Regions from separate parts of the Streptomyces blastmyceticus genome, predicted to be linked through region 1. Evidence: riboswitches for the same ligand, from Rfam matches in the RefSeq annotation. Region 1 holds a riboswitch; the other holds the start of a gene.
The links. A riboswitch is a leader RNA that binds a small molecule or an ion and turns the genes downstream of it on or off. The one in region 1 is predicted to bind glycine.

Region 1 (9,728 bases):
CGGAGAGGACGGAGACGCCCACCTCGGTGACATCGGCCTGCATCAGGCGCTCGGCCAGGAGCTTCGCGCCCTCCAGCGTGCGCTGCTGGCGCTCCTTGAACTCCTCGCTCGCGGCGACCTTGAAGGAGACGGCCTTCGCGGCGATCACGTGCTCCAGCGGACCACCCTGCTGACCGGGGAAGACCGCGGAGTTGATCTTCTTGGCCAGCTCGGCCGTGGAGAGGATCACACCACCGCGGGGGCCGCCCAGCGTCTTGTGGGTGGTCGTGGTGACGACGTGCGCGTGCGGCACCGGGGAGGGGTGCAGCCCGGCGGCGACGAGACCCGCGAAGTGGGCCATGTCGACCATCAGGTACGCGCCGACCTCGTCCGCGATCCGGCGGAAGGCCGCGAAGTCCAGCTGGCGCGGGTACGCCGACCAGCCGGCGACGATCAGCTTCGGGCGGTGCTCCTTGGCGAGGCGCTCGACCTCCTCCATGTCGACCAGGTTGGTCTTCTCGTCGACGTGGTAGGCGACCACGTTGTAGAGCTTGCCGGAGAAGTTGATCTTCATGCCGTGGGTCAGGTGCCCGCCGTGGGCGAGGTTCAGACCCAGGATGGTGTCGCCGGGGTTGAGCAGCGCGAACATCGCGGCCGCGTTCGCCTGCGCACCGGAGTGCGGCTGGACGTTCGCGTGCTCGGCGCCGAAGAGCGCCTTGATCCGGTCGATGGCGATCTGCTCGACGACGTCGACGTGCTCGCAGCCACCGTAGTAGCGGCGGCCCGGGTAGCCCTCGGCGTACTTGTTGGTGAGGACCGAGCCCTGGGCCTCCATGACGGCGACCGGAGCGAAGTTCTCCGACGCGATCATCTCGAGGGTGGACTGCTGGCGGTGGAGTTCGGCGTCGACAGCGGCGGCGACGTCGGGGTCGAGCTCATGGAGGGAGCTGTTCAGAAGCGACATGAGTTCTTCCTGGACTTCCTGGGCGGGAGAAGGGCGGGGCGGGTATCAGCCGGCGAAGGCGGTGTACTCGTCGGCGGACATCAGGTCCCCCGGCTCGTCCGTGATCTTCACCTTGAACAGCCAGCCGCCCTCGAAGGGGGCGGAGTTCACCAGCGCGGGGTCGTCCACGACGTCCTGGTTGGCCGCGACGACCTCGCCGGTCACCGGGGAGTAGAGGTCGCTGACCGACTTGGTCGACTCCAGCTCGCCACAGGACTCACCCGCGGTGACCGTGTCGCCGACCGCCGGGAGCTGGGCGTAGACGACGTCACCGAGCGCGTTGGCCGCGAACTCGGTGATGCCGACCGTCGCCACGCCGTCCTCGGCGGCCGACAGCCACTCGTGCTCCTTGCTGAAGCGCAGCTGCTGGGGGTTGCTCATGGCTTGATTCTCCTGGATGCGCGTGGGTGCTTGTGCAACGGGTATTGACAGGTGAGACGGAAGGGGCTCGGGGAGGGGTCAGCGCTGCCGCTTGTAGAAGGGCAGGGCGACGACCTCGTACGGCTCATGGCTGCCGCGAATGTCCACGGATACGTCATTTGTACCGGGCGCGGAGTGCGCCGCGTCGACATACGCGATGGCGATCGGCTTGCCGAGCGTGGGGGAGGGGGCACCGGAGGTGACCTCGCCGACGACCTCGCCGCCGACGACCACCGGATATCCGGCGCGCGGCACCCGGCGGCCCGTCGCGATCAGGCCGACCAGCTTGCGCGGCGGGTTGCTCTCCGCGCGCTCCGCGGCTACGGCGAGCGCCTCGCGGCCCACGAAGTCGCCCTCCTTGTCGAACTTCACGACCCGGCCCAGGCCCGCGTCGAAGGGCGTGGTGGCGGTCGTCAGCTCGTGCCCGTACAGCGGCATGCCCGCCTCCAGGCGCAGCGTGTCCCGGCAGGAGAGGCCGCACGGCACGAGACCCGCACCGGCGCCCGCGTCGGTCAGCGCCTGCCACAGCTTCTCGGCGTCGGCCGGGGCGACGAAGAGCTCGAAGCCGTCCTCGCCGGTGTAGCCGGTGCGCGCGATCAGCGCGGGCACGCCCGCCACGGTGCCCGGCAGGCCCGCGTAGTACTTGAGGCCGTCCAGGTCGGCGTCCGTCAGCGACTTCAGGATGCCGGGGGACTCGGGGCCCTGGATCGCGAGCAGCGCGTAGGCGTCCCGGTCGTCGCGCACGGCCGCGTCGAAGCCCGCCGCCCGCTCGGTCAGCGCGTCCAGCACCACCTGGGCGTTGGAGGCGTTCGCGACGACCATGTATTTCGGGTAGCCCTCGTCTTCGAGGCGGTAGACGATCAGGTCGTCCAGGATCCCGCCGTCCTCCCGGCAGATCATGGTGTAGCGGGCGCGGCCGACGGCGACGCCGCCGATGTTGCCGACGAGCGCGTGGTCCAGCAGGGCGGCGGCCTGCGGTCCGGTCACCGTGATCTCGCCCATGTGGGAGAGGTCGAAGAGCCCGGCGCGGGTGCGCACCGCCAGGTGCTCGTCGCGCTCGCTGCCGTAGCGCAGGGGCATGTCCCAGCCGGCGAAATCGGTCATCGTGGCGCCGAGCGCGCGGTGCAGCGCGTCGAGGGCCGTGTGCCTAACGGCATTACTCCGTTGACGGCGAGGGGCATCAGTCATGGTGTGGGCTCCCAGGCATGGCGGTGAGGACGTCCTCCCCATCTGTCATCGGAACCTGAGAGGTTCACCGGGAGCGTCGGCGACGAGCGCTTCCTCGGCTTGCACCTTGGGTGGGACCGCACAGGGCGGCCCGCTTTTCAGATCTGCCTCGCCCACGCGGTACGGGGCCTGAGAGATTCAAGGGAGGAACTTGCTCCTTCGGCGCCCAGCGACATCAGTGGCTGGAACTCTCCCGCGTGGATTCGAGCGGCCGGTATGCAATTGAGTACGCAGTTGGCGCGCACATCATTGCACGGACCGGCGCGTGAGGGACTGCCCACCGCCCTCTCAATTGGATTACCTTTTCTTTACGTTCCGTGGGTGCGGGGCAGGGGGCGGGACGGGGGAGGGCGATCGGCGTGCGGGCGCGAAGTACGGACGCGGGGCGGGCGGAGGCGGCGCCGCCCGGGTGCGCGGTGACGCCGGCGGGGGTGGTGGATCTGCGCGGCGGCGCCGGCCGCGCGGAGCTGCGGTATCCCGCGGGGGATCTCGTCATCGTCTCCGGGCTGCCGGGCAGCGGGAAGTCCACGCTCATACGCAGGGCCGTGCCCGCCCTGGACGGGCGCGGGGGTCTCGTCTGGTGCGTCGACTCGCAGGACTCCCGCGAGCGCCTGGAGCGCCGCACGCCGCGCTGGCTGCCGTACGGGGCCTACCGGCCGGTCGTGCGGGCCGTCCACTACGCCGCCCTGCGGCGGGCGCTGCGCTCCGGTGCGAGCGCGGTCGTGCACGACTGCGGGGAGCGGAGCTGGGTGCGGCGGTGGGCGGTGCGCGCCGCGCGGCGGCGCGGGGGCGGCGCGCATCTGGTGGTGCTGGACGTGCCGGTGGGCACGGCGCTCGCCGGGCAGTGGGCCCGGGGGCGGCTGGTCTCGGCCTGGGCGTTCCGCCGCCACCGGCGCGGGGTGGGGCGGCTCGTGGCCGCGGGCCGCCTGCCGCCGGGCATGCGGTCGATGGTGCTGGTGGACCGCGCGGCGGCCGACGCGCTGCGGGGGATCGCCTTCGGTCCGTCCACGCCGGCCGGCGGCTGAAATGAGCACCGTGTGACAGCCGGTGGCACCGGGCAACCCGTTGCCTGCTGCGAGCGTCGTTCCCTGTGAGGGAGGAGTCATCCCCTGATCCGTCCTGACCTGGGACATCGGTGTCGATTCCGGCAGCCGACGGGAGCGGACGGGGGTGCAGCCGTTAGGGTTCGGTTGCGGCTTTGTCGATACGGTGGTTGGACGGCGTTGGGCGAGTTGGACGAGATGAGCATCCCCGAGCAGTACGGTCGGCCCGCGGCCCCGGCCGGTGCCCCCCTGGGCGGCCTCCCCGAGGGCTGGCCCGCCAATGAACTCGAAGCCGTGCTCGCCGCCTCCCTGGGCGTGCCCGGCGCCGGCGCCCGCATCGTCGAGGCGCTCGGCCGCAGCCATGTGTGGGTGCCGCTGCCGAACGGCGGCGGACCCGACAGCCGGGACCTCGACCTCCCCACCCTGGAGCTCGACGGCGCCGCCTATGTGCCGGTGTTCAGCTCCGAGGCGGAGTTCCTGCGGGTCGTCGGCGACCGGATGTCCTTCACCGTCGCGCCCGCCGTCGAATTCGCCCGCGGCCTGCCCCCGCAGGTCGGCATCGCGGTCAACCCCGAGGGCGCCGTCGGCGCGCCCCTCCCGCCGCCCGCCGTCGCCGAGCTGTGCCGGGCGGGCCGCACGCTCCTCGACGGCGACGCCACCGGCGGCCGGGTGCGCCTCTTCGAGCCGGACTGGCAGGACGAGCCCACCGGCTTCCTCGCCGCCGCCGGGCTGGAGTTCGCGGCGGCCAAGGTCGTACGGACCGCGCGCCGGGCGCTCGCCAGCGTCGAGGGCGGCGCCCCCGCGCTGTTCGTCGGCGTCGAGCTCGACCTGCCCGACCCCGGCAGCCGCGAGGCCGTCATGGCCGCACTCGGCCGGGCGCTCGGGACCGCGCCCGTGGCCTGGCCCGTGCAGCTGGTCTTCCTCGACGTGGCGCGGGACCCGGTCGGTGACTGGATGTCGACGCAGGTCCGCCCGTTCTACGACCGTGACCTGTGACTCCACCCATGCCCGCCGCCGCGGGCTCGTAAGCTGGTTGGATGACCGGACCGGGTGCGCTGCCGCGCCCCGGGGCACAGGAGTAAGCGGCCGGGAGACGGCCGAGAGAAGAGGCGGACCCAGGTGAGCGCGGGCGCGGAGAGCGGCGTGGAGCAGATGCTGCGCCAGGTGGCGCCCGGTCGGTACGACACGTACGAGGCGCTCCTGCACGCGCTGGCCGAGGGCAGCGTCTGGATGCTGCTCTGGCACGGCCAGGCGGGCTCGCCCGACGCGCAGTACGGCAACATGGAGGTCGACGGCCTCGGCTACGCCCCGTGCGTGACCTCCGCGCAGGAGCTCGCCGCCAGCGGCTGGAACCGCGCCCACGCCGTCGTCCCCGGCCGCGCCGTCGCGAGCTCGCTCTACCCCGACCGCTGGGGCCTGTGGCTCAACCCGCACGCCCCCGGCGGCGGCGTCGGCGTGCCCTGGCTGGACCTGCGGCGGATCGCGGCCGGACTGGACCGGCTGCCCGCCGGGCCGCTGCACCTGAGCGAGCCGGCCCTGGAACTCCCGCAGTTCTACGCCCTGCTCGGGCAGAACGCCCACCGCACCCCCGCGGTGCGGGCGCTGCGCCGCGCCTGGGTGCAGCCCGCGCTCGGCACCCCCTATCTGGCCATCGGCCTCGATCTCTACGACGGCTCGCAGGCCGCCGTGGAATCGGTGCGGCTGATGATGCGCCAGTCGATCGGCGCGGTTCCCGAGGGGCTGCCGGTCTCCACGGTGGCGATGTCGGACGAGCACGACCCGGTCGCGATGTGGATGCGTGCCAACACCCGCCCCTTCTTCGACCGCGACGTCCACGGCGGGGCCCCGGCCGCGCCGTCCCCCGCCGGGGGCTACGGCTATCCGCCGGTCGGCCACCCCGGCGGCACCGCGCAGGCGTACTGAGCGGGTCCGTTCCGCGGCAGCCCCAATATGCTTGCAGGCGGCACGAGTTGCCGTCCGGCAGGTAATGATCCGCTCACTGACGCCTGGCGTTCGGATAACGGAAGCCGACTGGTCAGATCACGGTTGCGCATCCATTCCCGGCCAGGGCTGGCGGGTGATCGCGGCCGCGTTGAAGACTCCCGCTCCAAGGGACGTCGCTCCTGCGTACGAACCCCTTTGTGACCTTCCGCTCCACCGGTACCAACTGCACCAGTCTGCACGTGTACATGTGAGATCCAAGCCGCCGTCAGCGGCGGGCGTGGGCCGGTCACCCCCGGCCGAGAGGGGTCAAAGGCACTGTGACCGCACCTATCGATACCACCGGGGCGGCTGCCGGGGCGCAGCCCGAGGCCGTACTCGCCGGGGCCAGGAAGAGCCAGATCGAGGGGCGTTCGCTCACCCAGATCGCCTGGATCCGCTTCAAGCGCGACAAGGTCGCCGTCGCCGGCGGCGTCGTGGTGGTCCTGCTGATCCTGCTCGCCGTGCTGGCCAAGCCGATCGAGTCGGTGTTCGGACTCGATCCCAACCAGTTCCACCAGGACCTCATCGACCCCGAACTGCTCGCTCCCAAAAGCGGGTTCGGCGGGATGAGCTGGGAGCACCCGCTGGGCGTCGACCCGCAGTACGGGCGCGACATCCTCTCCCGCGTCATCGAGGGCTCCTGGGTCTCCCTGATCGTCGCCACCGGCGCCACCCTCCTCTCCGTGGTGATCGGCACCGTACTCGGCGTCGTCGCGGGCTTCTACGGCGGCTGGGTGGACAGCGTCATCAGCCGGATGATGGACACCTTCCTCGCCTTCCCCCTCCTGCTGTTCGCGATCTCCATCTCGGCGGCGCTCCAGGACGGCGCGTTCGGCCTCTCCGGTCTGCCGCTGCGCATCTGCGTGCTGATCTTCGTGATCGGCTTCTTCAACTGGCCCTACATGGGCCGGATCGTGCGGGCCCAGACGCTCAGCCTCCGGGAGCGGGAGTTCGTCGAGGCGTCCCGCAGCCTCGGGGCGCGCGGGCCGTTCATCCTCTTCCGGGAACTGCTGCCCAATCTGGTGGCCCCGATCCTCGTCTACTCCACCCTGCTGATCCCGACGAACATCCTCTTCGAGGCCGCGCTCAGCTTCCTCGGCGTCGGCATCGCCCCGCCGCAGGCGTCCTGGGGCGGCATGCTCACCAGCGCGACGGACCTCTACCAGGCCGATCCGCAGTACATGTTCGTGCCAGGTCTCGCCATCTTCATCACGGTGCTGGCATTCAACCTGCTGGGCGACGGGCTGCGGGACGCCCTCGACCCCCGCAGCAAGTGATCCGCGGCGACCTTCCGTCCACCGCGCCACAACCATCCACAGAGGGGGTTTTCCTCAGGTGAAGACAAGAAAAGGGACGGCGGTGCTGACCACCGCCGTGGTGCTGGCGCTGGGGGCGTCCGCGTGCAGCAGCAGTTCGAAGAGCGATGGCGGCAAGGGCGGCGGGGACAAGAACGCGGTCGCCGACGCCGCCCTCTCCTCGATCGTCAACAAGTCCGACAAGAAGGGGGGAACGGCCACCTACGAGGTCTCGGACGTGCCCGACTCCCTCGACCCGGGCAACACCTACTACGGCTGGGTGCAGAACTTCTCCCGCCTCTACGGGCGTTCGCTCACCAGCTTCAAGCCCGCCGCGGGCAAGGAGGGCCTGGAGGTCGTCCCGGACCTCGCCGAGTCCCTGGGCAAGCCGAGCCCGGACGCCAAGACCTGGACGTACAAGCTGCGCGCCGGGGTGAAGTACGAGGACGGCACGCCGGTCACCTCGAAGGACGTCAAATACGCCATCGAGCGCAGCAACTTCGCGCCCGCCGCGCTGTCCAACGGCCCCACCTACTTCAAGGCGCACCTGGAGGGCGGCGACAAGTACGAGGGCCCGTACAAGGACACGTCGCCCGAGGGCCTGAAGTCCATCGAGACGCCCGACGACCAGACGATCGTCTTCCATCTCAAGGACGCCTTCGCCGACTTCGACTACCTCGCGACCTTCTCGCAGACCGCCCCCGTGCCGCAGAAGGCGGACAAGGGCGCCGACTACGTGAAGCACATCATCTCCACCGGGCCGTACAAGTTCTCCTCGTACGAGGAGGGCAAGAGCGCGACGCTGGTGCGCAACCCGCAGTGGGACAAGAAGACGGACACCATCCGTCCGGCCCTCCCGGACAAGATCTCGATCAAGTTCAAGATCCTCCAGCCGACCATCGACAACAGCCTGCTCAACGACAGCCTGACCACCGACGCGGCCGGGACCGGTGTCGCCCCGCAGACCCAGCCGAAGGTCCTGGGCGGCAAGTACAAGAAGCAGACCGACAGTTCGTACGCCGGTGCCAGCTCGTACATCGGCCTGAACGTCCATGTGAAGCCGTTCGACAACATCCACTGCCGCAAGGCGGTCCAGTGGGGCATCGACAAGGCCTCGGTCCAGCAGGCCCAGGGCGGCGACCCCAAGGGCGACGTCGCCTCGACGCTGCTGCCGCCGACCGTCAACGGCTACTCGAAGTTCGACCTGTACCCGACGCCGAACAGCGCCGGTGACATCAACAAGGCCAAGGACGAGCTCAAGCAGTGCGGTCAGCCGAACGGCTTCACGACCAACCTGACGGCCCGCTCCGACCGCCCGGCGGAGATGGCCATGGCCACCGCGGTCCAGGCGTCGATGAAGAAGATCGGGATCACGGCGAACATCAAGACGTTCCCGACGGGCAAGTACTTCACCAACTTCGTGGGTGTGCCGGACTACGTCCACAGCCACGACCTGGGCATGATCATGACCGCCTGGGGTGCCGACTGGCCGACCGGCTTCGGCTTCCTCGACCAGATCGTCAACGGCTCGGCCATCAAGCCCTCCGGCGGCAACAACGTCCAGGAGCTGGACGACCCGCAGATCAACAAGGCGCTCAACGACGCCATCGGCAACACCGACGCGGCCGCCCGCACCAAGGCATGGGGCGACATCGACAAGATGGTCGTCGACAACGCCTCGGCGGTGCCGCTGATCTACCGCAAGAACCTGCTCTTCCGGCCCGAATCCGCGACCAACGTCACGGTCACCCAGGCCTACCTCGGCATGTACGACTACCTGCTGATGGGCTCCTCCAAGTAGCAGCGGGCCAGCCCGCCGAGTTTTCGAAAGGCAGGTGAAGGTGCCGGCGTCCACCGGGCCGGAACACCTCCGGCCGGCGGACGCCGGTGCCGCACAGCTGTGGCTGCGTACATCATCCGACGCCTGTTCGCCGCGGTCCTACTGCTGCTGGTGGTCAGCGCAGTCACCTTCGCGATCTTCTTCCTCGTCCCCCGCATCGCCGGGCAGACCGTCGACCAACTGGCCGCCCAGTACGTGGGCAAGGACGCCAACGCCGACGCCATCGCCGCGGTCAAGCAGAACCTCGGCTTCGACCAGCCGCTCTACGAGCAGTACTGGCACTTCATCAAGGCCATCGTGGCGGGCGCCGACTACAAGTTCGGCCCGGACGCCTCCCACTGCGCCGCACCCTGCTTCGGCTACTCCTTCAAGAGCCACATCGAGGTCTGGCCGCAGCTGACCTCGCGCATCCCGGTCACCCTCTCCCTGGCGATCGGCGCCGCCGTGATCTGGCTGGTCTCGGGCGTGGCCGTCGGCGTGCTCTCCGCGCTCAAGCGGGGCACCTTCTTCGACCGCTTCTTCATGGGCGTGGCCCTGGCCGGCGTCTCCCTGCCGATCTTCTTCACCGGCATGCTGGCCCTGGGCGTCCTCACCGTCCAATGGCCCGTGTGGGGCTCCGGGATCAACTACGTGAGCTTCACCGACAACCCCGCGCAGTGGGCGTGGAACCTCCTCGTCCCCTGGTGCAGCCTCGCCTTCCTCTACTCCGCGCTCTATGCCCGGCTCACCCGCGCCGGGATGCTGGAGACCATGAGCGAGGACTACATCCGCACGGCCCGCGCCAAGGGCCTCAAGGAGAGCACGGTCGTCGCCAAGCACGGGCTGCGCTCGGCCCTCACCCCGATCGTCACCATCTTCGGCATGGACTTCGGTCTGCTGCTCGGCGGCGCGGTCATCACCGAGACGGTGTTCTCGTTCAAGGGCATCGGCGAATACGC
Region 2 (9,728 bases), on a different contig from region 1:
GTCGTGGCGGCCAGGGCCTTGTCCCGCCCCAACCCCCGCTCCAGCGCCCGGTGGTACGTGGCCGCCTGCCAGGACGCCCCGTTCGTCCGGCCCGCACAGCGCCCTTCGATGACGCCGAGGTAGCGGTCGCGGTCGGCGGGTTCGACGCCCCACGCGTCGAGCCCGGCTGCGGCCAGCGGCAGCAGTTCCTCCTGAACGAGCCGCACGGCGGGCATCCGTACGAGCGGCGCGTTCCGGCCGCCCTTCGGCCAGCGCAGCCAGGCGTCGATGCCGTGGCGGCAGGCGGTGTCGAAGTTGTCCGCGGCGACCGCGAAGGGCATCCGGGTCCACACCGGGCGGGACTCCTCCGCGAGCGCGCGGATCAGCCCGTAGTAGAAGGCGGCGTTGGCGATGACGTCGGTGACCGTGGGGCCCGCGGGCAGCACCCTGTTCTCGACGCGCAGGTGGGGGACGCCGTCGGCTATTCCGTAGACCGGCCGGTTCCAGCGGTAGACCGTGCCGTTGTGCAGGATCAGTTCGTGCAGCGCGGGCACCTTGCCCTCCTCCAGCGCCCGGAGCGGGTCCTCCGGGTGGGAGATGGGCAGCAGGGGCGGGAAGAAGCGCAGGTTCTCCTCGAAGAGGTCGTACGCCGAATCGATCCAGCGCTCCCCGAACCAGGTCCGCGGCCGGACCCCCTGCGCCTTCAGCTCGGGCGGGCGGGTGTCCGTGGACTGCACGAACAGCGGCGGCCGGGACTCGCGCCACAGCTCCCGCCCGAAGAGGAAGGGCGAGTTGGCCCCGACGGCGATCTGGGCCGCGGCCACGACCTGGGCGGCGTTCCACACGGCGGCGAACCGGCGCGGGGTGACCTGGAGGTGCAACTGCACGGAGGTGCAGGCGGATTCGGGGGCGATCGAGCCCGCGGTGCAGGTCAGCCGCTCCACGCCCTCGATGTCGATGGTGAAGTGCTCGCCCCGCGCGGCGACCACCTGGTCGTTGAGCAGTGCGTAGCGGTGGTCGTCGGAAAGGTTCGAGGAGACCAGGTGCCGGTCCTCCAGGGTCGGCAGAATGCCGATCATCACGATCCCCGAATCGACCTCCATGGCCTTGCGGTCGGCATAGGAAAGCCCGGTGCGCAACTCCTCGGCGAGCTGGTCGAGAACCCGTCCGGAGAGCTGGTGGGGAACAATGTTCACTTCGAGGTTGAAGCGGCCGAGTTCGGTCTGGAAATCCCCACTGGCGATACGTTTCAGCACTTCGGAGTTCACCATGCTCGGCATCCCGTCGGGCCCCGCGAGATTCAGCTCGATCTCCAGGCCCATAAGATTCCGGGGTCGGTCGAACCGCTTCTCCGCCAGCAGTCGCGCCAGCGCGTCGAGGCACTGCCGGAGCTTGTCCCGGTGGCGTTGCCGGTCGGCGAGGTCGAACCCCTCGGCCACCAGCTTCTCACCCATCGCAGCGCCCTCCTCACCTGGGCCGCCCGCGGCGTCGGCGGCCCGCGTCACGGTCGATGATGCCCAGCCAATGTGATCGATAACGCCCCGTCGGCACCGCATACCCAGTAGGCTCTGCGAGGTGTGCGCCGTGGCACATTCCGTCGGCATGGTGCAATACTCCGTTTTTGCGCATTGCGCTGGTGATAAACACCGACGAGATCCGGCCTACCCTCCCCGGTGAATAACCCGAGGTGAGGGAAGAGAATTCGGCACAGAATCACCGAAATCACCCTTGGGCGACGCACCGGATTTCCTCTTGCGGGAAATACTCGCGACAGCTAGCCGAAACACCATGTGAACATGTGTCGTATAAACTCCGGAACAGGGCAGAGAGCAGCGCCCCGGCCCCGGCAGTCGGTACGGTCCCCGGCCCCCTCTGACCCCGCACGCCGACAGCGTCGTCCGCACCTGCCCAGCACCACGTGTCTCCGAAGTGAGAGGCGACCCACCATGCCGCTGCACGCCCTGACCGCCCCCGCGCCCGCCCTGCTCAGCATCGTCGCCGCCCTCGGCTCCCCCACCGCCGTACGCGAGGCCCGCACCCCCTCGCTGCGGGCCGCGACCGGGCCGCTGACCCCCGAACTCCCGCTTCCCGTACACGTCCTGGAGCAGGTCACCCCGCGCGGCGGCACCCCTCGCACCCGGCTCACCGGCTGGCGCTTCCTGATCCGGGGGCCCGAGCGCGCGGTGGCCGCGGGCGAGACGGCGCCGACCGCGGACGGCTGGGCGTTCTCCCACTTCTTCGAGGGGCCGTATCTCGCCGCCACCGAGCTCGCGGTGCGCCAGGCCGAGGCGCTGCCGACGCCGTACCAGCCGCGGCTGCTGTCCGTGCCCGAGCTCTACATGCTCACCCTCTGGCTGCACGGCGACGTCGCCGCGGACGCCGCGTCCGGGCTGCCGGGCCCCGGCGACCTGCTGGTGCCGCTCGCCCCCGCGCCGCCCGGGATCGCCGCGCACCGCGCGCACCGCTTCGCCGAGCTGCTGTCCGTGCTCACCCACCGGCTCGCTCCGCCGCCACTGCTCAAAACACCGGCCTGAGCCGCTCTCCGCAGTGGAGCGGACACGCCCCGTGGCCCCGGCAGCCACGGGGCGTACATCTGTGCTCACCCTCCCGGACTAGCCCACCGCGGCCACGCCGAACCCCCCGAAGAGGCAGTCTTGTTGGCGGCAACCGCCCGCACGGGTGACGCGTCCTCATCGGGAGAGGAGCGCTGCCGGGAAATCCCTGCGGAATCGCGCCCGTGGGGCAACACTGGTATCGACCAAACCATTCGCCAACGGGGGGCGGCATGACCACAGCACCGAGCCGCAGGACAGCCACCACATCACAGCGAAAGAACCCTCCCATGTGCCAGCACCAGCCCATGTGCCCGTCAGCCGAATCCGCCGACCGGGAGGCCGCCCACCTCGTGGCGCACTTCCCGGAACAGGGCTGGAGCCTGCTGTGCAACGGCGTCCTCTGCTTCGAGGACACCGGTGAGCTGCTGCCGGACGGGCAGATCATCGCCCCGCACCGGCCACTGGGCACAGGTCATGTGGTGACCGCTGCCTGAGACAGCTCTACCGCACACGCAGTACGGGCACTGCGCACAGCGCGTATCCGCACCACGCACGGCAGCACCGCACAGCACCACGCACAGACAGGGGCCGGCCCGGCGCAGTCGCCGAACCGGCCCCGACTCGCGTCCGGCCTCGAAGGACCCGGGCGACGCGCGCCCGGGCCCCGCTCGGGCTCAGTTCTCGTACTCCTCCATCGGAGGGCAGGAGCAGACGAGGTTACGGTCGCCGTAGGCGCCGTCGACGCGCCGCACCGGCGGCCAGTACTTGTCGGCGGACACCCCGGCCGGGTATGCGGCCTCCTCACGGGTGTACGGGTGCTCCCACGCACCGGTCACCGAGGCGGCGGTGTGCGGGGCGTTCCGCAGCGGATTGTCGTCCTTCGCCCACTCGCCGGAGCCGACCTTCTCGATCTCGGCGCGGATGGCGATCATCGCCTCGCAGAAACGATCCAGCTCGGCGAGGTCCTCGCTCTCCGTCGGCTCGATCATCAGGGTGCCCGCGACCGGGAACGACATGGTGGGCGCGTGGAAGCCGTAGTCGATCAGCCGCTTGGCGACATCGTCGACGCTCACCCCCGTGGCCTTCGTCAGCGGCCGCAGGTCCACGATGCACTCGTGCGCCACCAGCCCGTTCGGACCGGTGTAGAGCACCGGGTAGTGGGGCTCCAGCCGCTTGGCGATGTAGTTGGCGCCGAGCACCGCGACCTGCGTGGCGCGCTTGAGGCCCTCGCCGCCCATCAGCCGGACGTACGCCCAGGAGATCGGCAGGATGCCCGCGGAACCCCACGGAGCGGCCGAGATCGGACCGACACCGGTCGCCGGGCCCGCGGCGGGCTGGAGCGGGTGGTTGGGGAGGTACGGCGCCAGGTGGGCGCGGACGCCGACCGGGCCGACGCCCGGACCGCCGCCGCCGTGCGGGATGCAGAACGTCTTGTGCAGGTTGAGGTGCGAGACGTCGCCGCCGAACCGGCCCGGCTTGGCCACGCCCACCAGGGCGTTGAGGTTCGCCCCGTCCACGTAGACCTGCCCGCCCGCGTCGTGCACCAGCGCGCAGATGTCGCTGATGTGCTCCTCGAACACCCCGTGCGTGGAGGGGTAGGTCACCATCAGCACGGCCAGCTCGTCGCGGTGCTGCGCGATCTTCGCGCGCAGGTCGTCGGCGTCCACCTCGCCGTCCTCGCCGGTCTTGACGACGACGACCTTCATCCCGGCCATCACGGCGCTGGCGGCGTTGGTGCCGTGCGCGGAGGACGGGATGAGACAGACGGTGCGCTGCTCGTCGCCGTTGGCGCGGTGGTAGGCCCGGACGGCCAGCAGGCCCGCGAGCTCGCCCTGGGAGCCGGCGTTCGGCTGGATGGAGACCTTGTCGTAGCCGGTGACCTCGGCGAGCCGCTCCTCCAGCTCCGTGATCAGCGTGAGATAGCCGCCGGCCTGCTCCACGGGCGCGAAGGGGTGGAGCGCACCGAACTCGGGCCAGGTGACCGGCTCCATCTCGGTGGTGGCGTTGAGCTTCATGGTGCAGGAACCGAGCGGGATCATCCCGCGGTCCAGTGCGTAGTCCCGGTCGGCGAGGCTGCGCAGGTAGCGCAGCATCGCGGTCTCGGAGCGGTGCGCGTGGAAGACCGGGTGGGTGAGGTAGTCGTCGGTGCGCAGCAGGCCCTCGGGGAGCGCGTCCGGCGTGGTGGCGTCCAGCGCCTCGATGTCGGCGTCCACCCCGAACGCCGACCACACGGAGGCCACGAGCTCACGGGTGGTGGTCTCGTCGCAGGCGATCCCGACCCGGTCGGCGTCGATCAGCCGGAGGTTGACGCCGCGGTCACGGGCGCCGGCGACGGCCTCGGCGGCCCGGCCCGGGACTCTCACGGTCAGGGTGTCGAAGTACGAGCCGTGCGCGACCTCGACGCCACCGGCCCGCAGCCCCGCCGCGAGCAGCGTGGCGTAGCGGTGGGTGCGCCGGGCGATCGAGGCGAGGCCGTCGGGGCCGTGGTAGACGGCGTACATCCCGGCCATGACGGCGAGCAGCACCTGGGCGGTGCAGATGTTGCTGGTGGCCTTCTCGCGGCGGATGTGCTGCTCACGCGTCTGGAGGGCCAGGCGGTAGGCCTTGTTGCCGTCGGCGTCGACGGAGACGCCGACGAGCCGGCCGGGCAGGCTGCGGGCGAACTGTTCGCGCACGGCCATGAATCCGGCGTGCGGGCCGCCGAAGCCCATGGGGACGCCGAACCGCTGAGTCGTGCCGACCGCGATGTCCGCGCCGAGCTCACCGGGCGAGGTGAGCAGGGTGAGGGCGAGCAGGTCGGCGGCGACGGTGACGATCGCGCCGAGCTCGTGGGCGCGCTCGATGACCGGCCGCAGGTCGCGCACGACACCGGAGGCACCGGGATACTGCAGCAGCACACCGAAGACCCCGCGCTCGGCGGTCTCCTCGGGGATGCCCTGGGAGAGGTCGGCGACGACGACCTCGACACCGGTCGGTTCGGCGCGGGTCTGAATCACCGCGACGGTCTGCGGCAGGGTGTCGGCGTCGACGAGGAAGACGCCCTGCTTGACCTTGCCGACGCGGCGGGAGAGCGCCATGGCCTCGGCCGCCGCGGTGCCCTCGTCGAGCAGGGAGGCGCCGGAGGTGGGCAGGCCGGTGAGGTCGGCGACGACGGTCTGGAAGTTGAGGAGCGCCTCCAGCCGGCCCTGGGAGATCTCCGGCTGGTAGGGGGTGTAGGCGGTGTACCAGGCCGGGTTCTCCATGACGTTGCGCAGGATCACCGGCGGGGTGAAGGTGCCGTGGTAGCCGAGGCCGATCATCGGGGCGAGCACCTGGTTGCGGTCGGCGAGCGAGCGCAGTTCGGCGAGGACCTCGGCCTCGCTGCGGGCCTCGGGCAGGGCCGAGGCCTCGGTGGCCTTGATCACGTCCGGCACGGCGGCGTCGGTGAGTTCGTCGAGGGAGCCGAATCCGACCTGGGCGAGCATCTTGGCCTGGGCCGCGCTGTCGGGCCCTATGTGGCGCCGCTCGAAGGGCGTGCCACGCTCCAGGTCGGAAAGGGAGATGCGGTGGGCTGTCATCTGCGGAGGCCTCCTGGTCATTGCGACCTGCGAGGGGTACCACGGCGCGGGTACCCGGACGGCCTCCCCCTCTGTCATCTCAACCTGAGAGCTTCACCGGGCCGCGGGGGACCGGCTTTCACCGTCGGTGAGGACGGGCTTCGGCGTCGTGCCTACCGGGGCCCGCCCTGCTTTCCAGAGTGACCTCGTCCATGCGGTACGTGTGCCTGAGAGATTCCGGGGAGGATTTGCTCCTTCGGCGCCCCCGTCGAAGCCCGGCAGGGCTCTCGGAGGACTCTCCCGCACGGGGTCTGCGGCCACTGGCCAGCCTACCAGCGCGGGTCGGAGGGGATCCCTCGAGTGGCCGGTTCCCGCTTTGTGCCTTTTCGTTGTTGTCGGGAGGGTGTTCAGGAGGGTGTTCAAGGGATTGCCGAGGCGGTCGGGGACAGCGCGAACCATGGGAGGAACGGTGCAGACCGATATCGACCCGCGGAGTCTCATCGGCCGCAAGGCGTTCGACCGCGACGGCGCGAAGATCGGCACCGTGGACGAGGTGTATCTCGACGACGAGACCGGCGAGCCCGAGTGGGCGGCCGTACGCACCGGGCTGTTCAGCCGCGACGCCTTCGTGCCCCTGGAACCCAGCGAGGTCGTGGACGACACGCTGCGCGTCCCCTACGAACGCGCCCTGATCAAGGACGCCCCGGACTTCGGGGTCGGCCGGCACCTCTCCCCCGAGCAGGAGCTCCAGCTCTACCACCACTACGGCCTCGCGCTCCCCACGGCGGGCTCCCCTCCCGCGACGGGTGCCGCGTCCGGCCCGGCCGGGACCTCGGTGCCCGAGCGGGCCGACGAGGGGCTCGGCACGGTCAACGGCTCGGGCAGCTGATCCACGGGCCGTATCAGCGGCAGGGGCTCGGCCGGTTCCAGCGCGGGGTCGTCGACGGCGAACGTGCGCACCCTCCCGGGCTCGGACCAGGGCTGCTCGAACCGGACGGTGACGCGGCCGACCCCGCTGCCCTGGATCCAGCCCGCGCCGAACTCCGCGTGGCGGACGTCCAGCCCGGGCAGCCAGCGGCGCGGCGGCGCCCCGACGGCCTCCGGGGCCTCCTCGGGCTCCTCCCCCTCGGCCCGGTGGACCTCCGCGGCGGCCGCTTCGGCGGCGGCCGCGGCCTCGCTCGCGGCCTGGGCGAAGAGATCCTCCTGGGTGTAGTCGGCGAGGCCCGTGACACCGACGCCCAGCAGCCGCACGCCCGCCGTGGTGTCCACGCCCTCCAGCAGCCGCCCCGCCGCCTCCCGCACCACGCTCAGGTCGTCGGTCGGCCCGCGCAGCGTCTCGGAGCGGGTCAGGGTGGAGAAGTCATAGCGCCGCACCTTGATCACGACCGTGCGCCCCGAGCGCCCGGCCGCCCGCAGCCGCTGCACACACCGGTCGGCGAGGCGGGCGAGCTCCAGCTGGACCCGGACGCGATCGGTCAGGTCTTCTTCGAAGGTGTCCTCCACCGACACGGACTTGGCGTCCCGCTCGGCGACCACCGGCCGGTCGTCATGGCCCGTGGCCAGGGCGTACAGCCCCGCTCCGTGGGCCTTGCCGAGCAGCCGCACCAGCTCCGCCTCACCGGCCTCGCCGGTCTCCGCGACCGTCGTGATGCCCGCGCGGCGCAGCGTCTCGGCCGTGGCGGGGCCCACCCCGGGGATGGCGCGGACGGACATGGGGCCCAGCAGCCCGGCCTCGGTGCCCGGCTCGATGAGGAACAGACCGTCGGGCTTGGCCTGCTCGGAGGCGATCTTGGCGAGCATCTTGGATCCGGCGAGCCCCACCGAGCCGCTGAGGCCCGTCGCCACGCGGATGTCCCGCCGCAGCCGCTCCCCCACGGCCCGGACCGCGGACACGGAGGGCTCGACGCCGCCCGCCTCCAGGTCGACGAACGCCTCGTCGAGGCTGAGCGGCTCCACCAGCGGCGAGAGCTCGCCCAGCAGGCCCATGACGACCTCGCTCACCTCGCGGTAGAGCGTGAACCTCGGGGTGAGGTAGGCGGCGTTGGGACACAGCCGGCGCGCCTGGGCGGTGGCCATCGCCGAGTGGACGCCGAAGACGCGCGCCTCGTACGAAGCCGTGGCGACGACACCGCGCGGGCCGATCCCGCCGACCACCACGGGCTTCCCGCGCAGGCTGGGCTTGGCCGCCTGCTCCGCCGAGGCGTAGAAGGCGTCCATGTCCAGGTGCAGGATCGTCGGTGCGGATCTCACACCACCGATGTTCCCGCACACCACCGACAATCGCGCTGACGTGCGACGGAGCGTCGGCGAGCGGGCCGCGCCGGGCCTTCAGACCGCGCGGTTGCGGCGCCTCGCCAGCTCGTCCGCGGGGTTGTGGCCGACGAGGGTCTCGCCCGTGTCCACACGCTCGCCGTGCAGCTGGGAGAGCACGTGCTCGATGTCGCGCCAGACGACGCCCACGGCGATCCCGAAGACGCCCTGGCCGCCCTGGAGCAGGTCGACGACCTCGTCGGGCGAGGTGCACTCGTAGACCGTGGCACCGTCGCTCATCAGCGTCATCTGCGGGAGGTCACCCATCCCGCGTGCCCCCAGGTGCTGCACGGCCGTGCGGATGTTCTGCAGGGAGACCCCCGCGTCCAGCAGCCGTTTCACGATCTTGAGGACGACCACGTCCCGGAAGCTGTAGAGCCGCTGGCTCCCCGAGCCGTAGGCCGGCCGTACGCTCGGCTCGACCAGGCCCGTACGCGCCCAGTAGTCGAGCTGTCGATAGGTGATGCCCGCCGCGGCACACGCCGTCGGCCCCCGATACCCGATCTTGTCGGTCTCCGGCCCCTGCGGTGCGCTGACCGCGGCCGGGACGGTATGACGGGAGGGCTGTTCGACCGTTCCCCCATACAGCGGATACGGACTGCCGACCGCTGTACCGTCGCCCATGCTTCTCACGCCGACCTCCGTCCTTGACCTGCCTTCTCGACGGTAGGCAGTCACCCGGGGCGCGTCAACGATCGCCACACTCGGCACGCCGAGTGATAATCACCCAGAGAGTGGTTTTACGTATCCGTGTGCCGGGAAAGGCTAATCGAATGCGCCGCGCCTGCCGCTCACAGGGCCGCAGTACGCCTCACTGGCTGTTGGTGCCGAAGTCCTCCGGCGAGATCTGGTCGAGGAACTCGCGGAACTTCTCGACCTCGTCCTCCTGCTCGTCCGGGATGGCGATCCCCGCGTCGTCCAGCACCCCGTCGCTGCCGTAGATCGGCGTACCGGTGCGCAGCGCCAGCGCTATGGCGTCGGACGGCCTGGCGCTGACCTCCACGCCGCTGGCGAAGACGAGCTCCGCGTAGAACACGCCTTCGCGCAGATCCGTGATGCGGACCTCCGTGAGCTCCTGCCCCACCGCTTCCAGCACGTCCTTGAAAAGGTCATGGGTCAGCGGCCGGGCCGGCGCCATGCCCTGCTGGGCGAAGGCGATGGCCGTCGCCTCTCCCGGTCCGATCCAGATCGGGAGGTATCGATCGCCTCCCACTTCACGCAGGAGCACGATCGGCTGGTTGGAGGGCATTTCCACCCGGACACCCACGACATCGAGCTCGTTCACACAGCAACCCTAGGACGTGCCCGGCAGGTTTGGGTAGTCGGGCACTCGCCGGTCAGTGCGAAC

Region 2: linked by a shared signal. The riboswitch ahead of gcvP (aminomethyl-transferring glycine dehydrogenase) and the one ahead of gcvT (glycine cleavage system aminomethyltransferase GcvT) in region 1 are both predicted to bind glycine.

The regions. Positions count from the first base shown of each region.
Region 1 is NZ_BAAABW010000024.1:186,916-196,643, forward strand. It holds gene glyA (serine hydroxymethyltransferase) at 1-943, opposite strand, end outside; gene gcvH (glycine cleavage system protein GcvH) at 989-1,363, opposite strand; gene gcvT (glycine cleavage system aminomethyltransferase GcvT) at 1,442-2,590, opposite strand; glycine riboswitch at 2,623-2,737, opposite strand; glycine riboswitch at 2,738-2,835, opposite strand; gene ABD269_RS21550 (AAA family ATPase) at 2,989-3,654, shown strand; gene ABD269_RS21555 (enhanced serine sensitivity protein SseB) at 3,871-4,668, shown strand; gene ABD269_RS21560 (enhanced serine sensitivity protein SseB C-terminal domain-containing protein) at 4,825-5,595, shown strand; gene ABD269_RS21565 (ABC transporter permease) at 5,934-6,932, shown strand; gene ABD269_RS21570 (ABC transporter substrate-binding protein) at 6,991-8,751, shown strand; gene ABD269_RS21575 (ABC transporter permease) at 8,851-9,728, shown strand, end outside.
Region 2 is NZ_BAAABW010000030.1:6,517-16,244, forward strand. It holds gene ABD269_RS29615 (glutamate-cysteine ligase family protein) at 1-1,433, opposite strand, end outside; gene ABD269_RS29620 (hypothetical protein) at 1,926-2,513, shown strand; gene ABD269_RS29625 (DUF5999 family protein) at 2,822-3,028, shown strand; gene gcvP (aminomethyl-transferring glycine dehydrogenase) at 3,209-6,091, opposite strand; glycine riboswitch at 6,276-6,383, opposite strand; gene ABD269_RS29635 (PRC-barrel domain-containing protein) at 6,528-6,959, shown strand; partial or broken gene ABD269_RS29640 (DNA polymerase IV) at 6,967-8,320, opposite strand; gene ABD269_RS29645 (MerR family transcriptional regulator) at 8,399-9,013, opposite strand; gene ABD269_RS29650 (bifunctional nuclease family protein) at 9,192-9,665, opposite strand; gene ftsR (transcriptional regulator FtsR) at 9,718-9,728, opposite strand, start outside.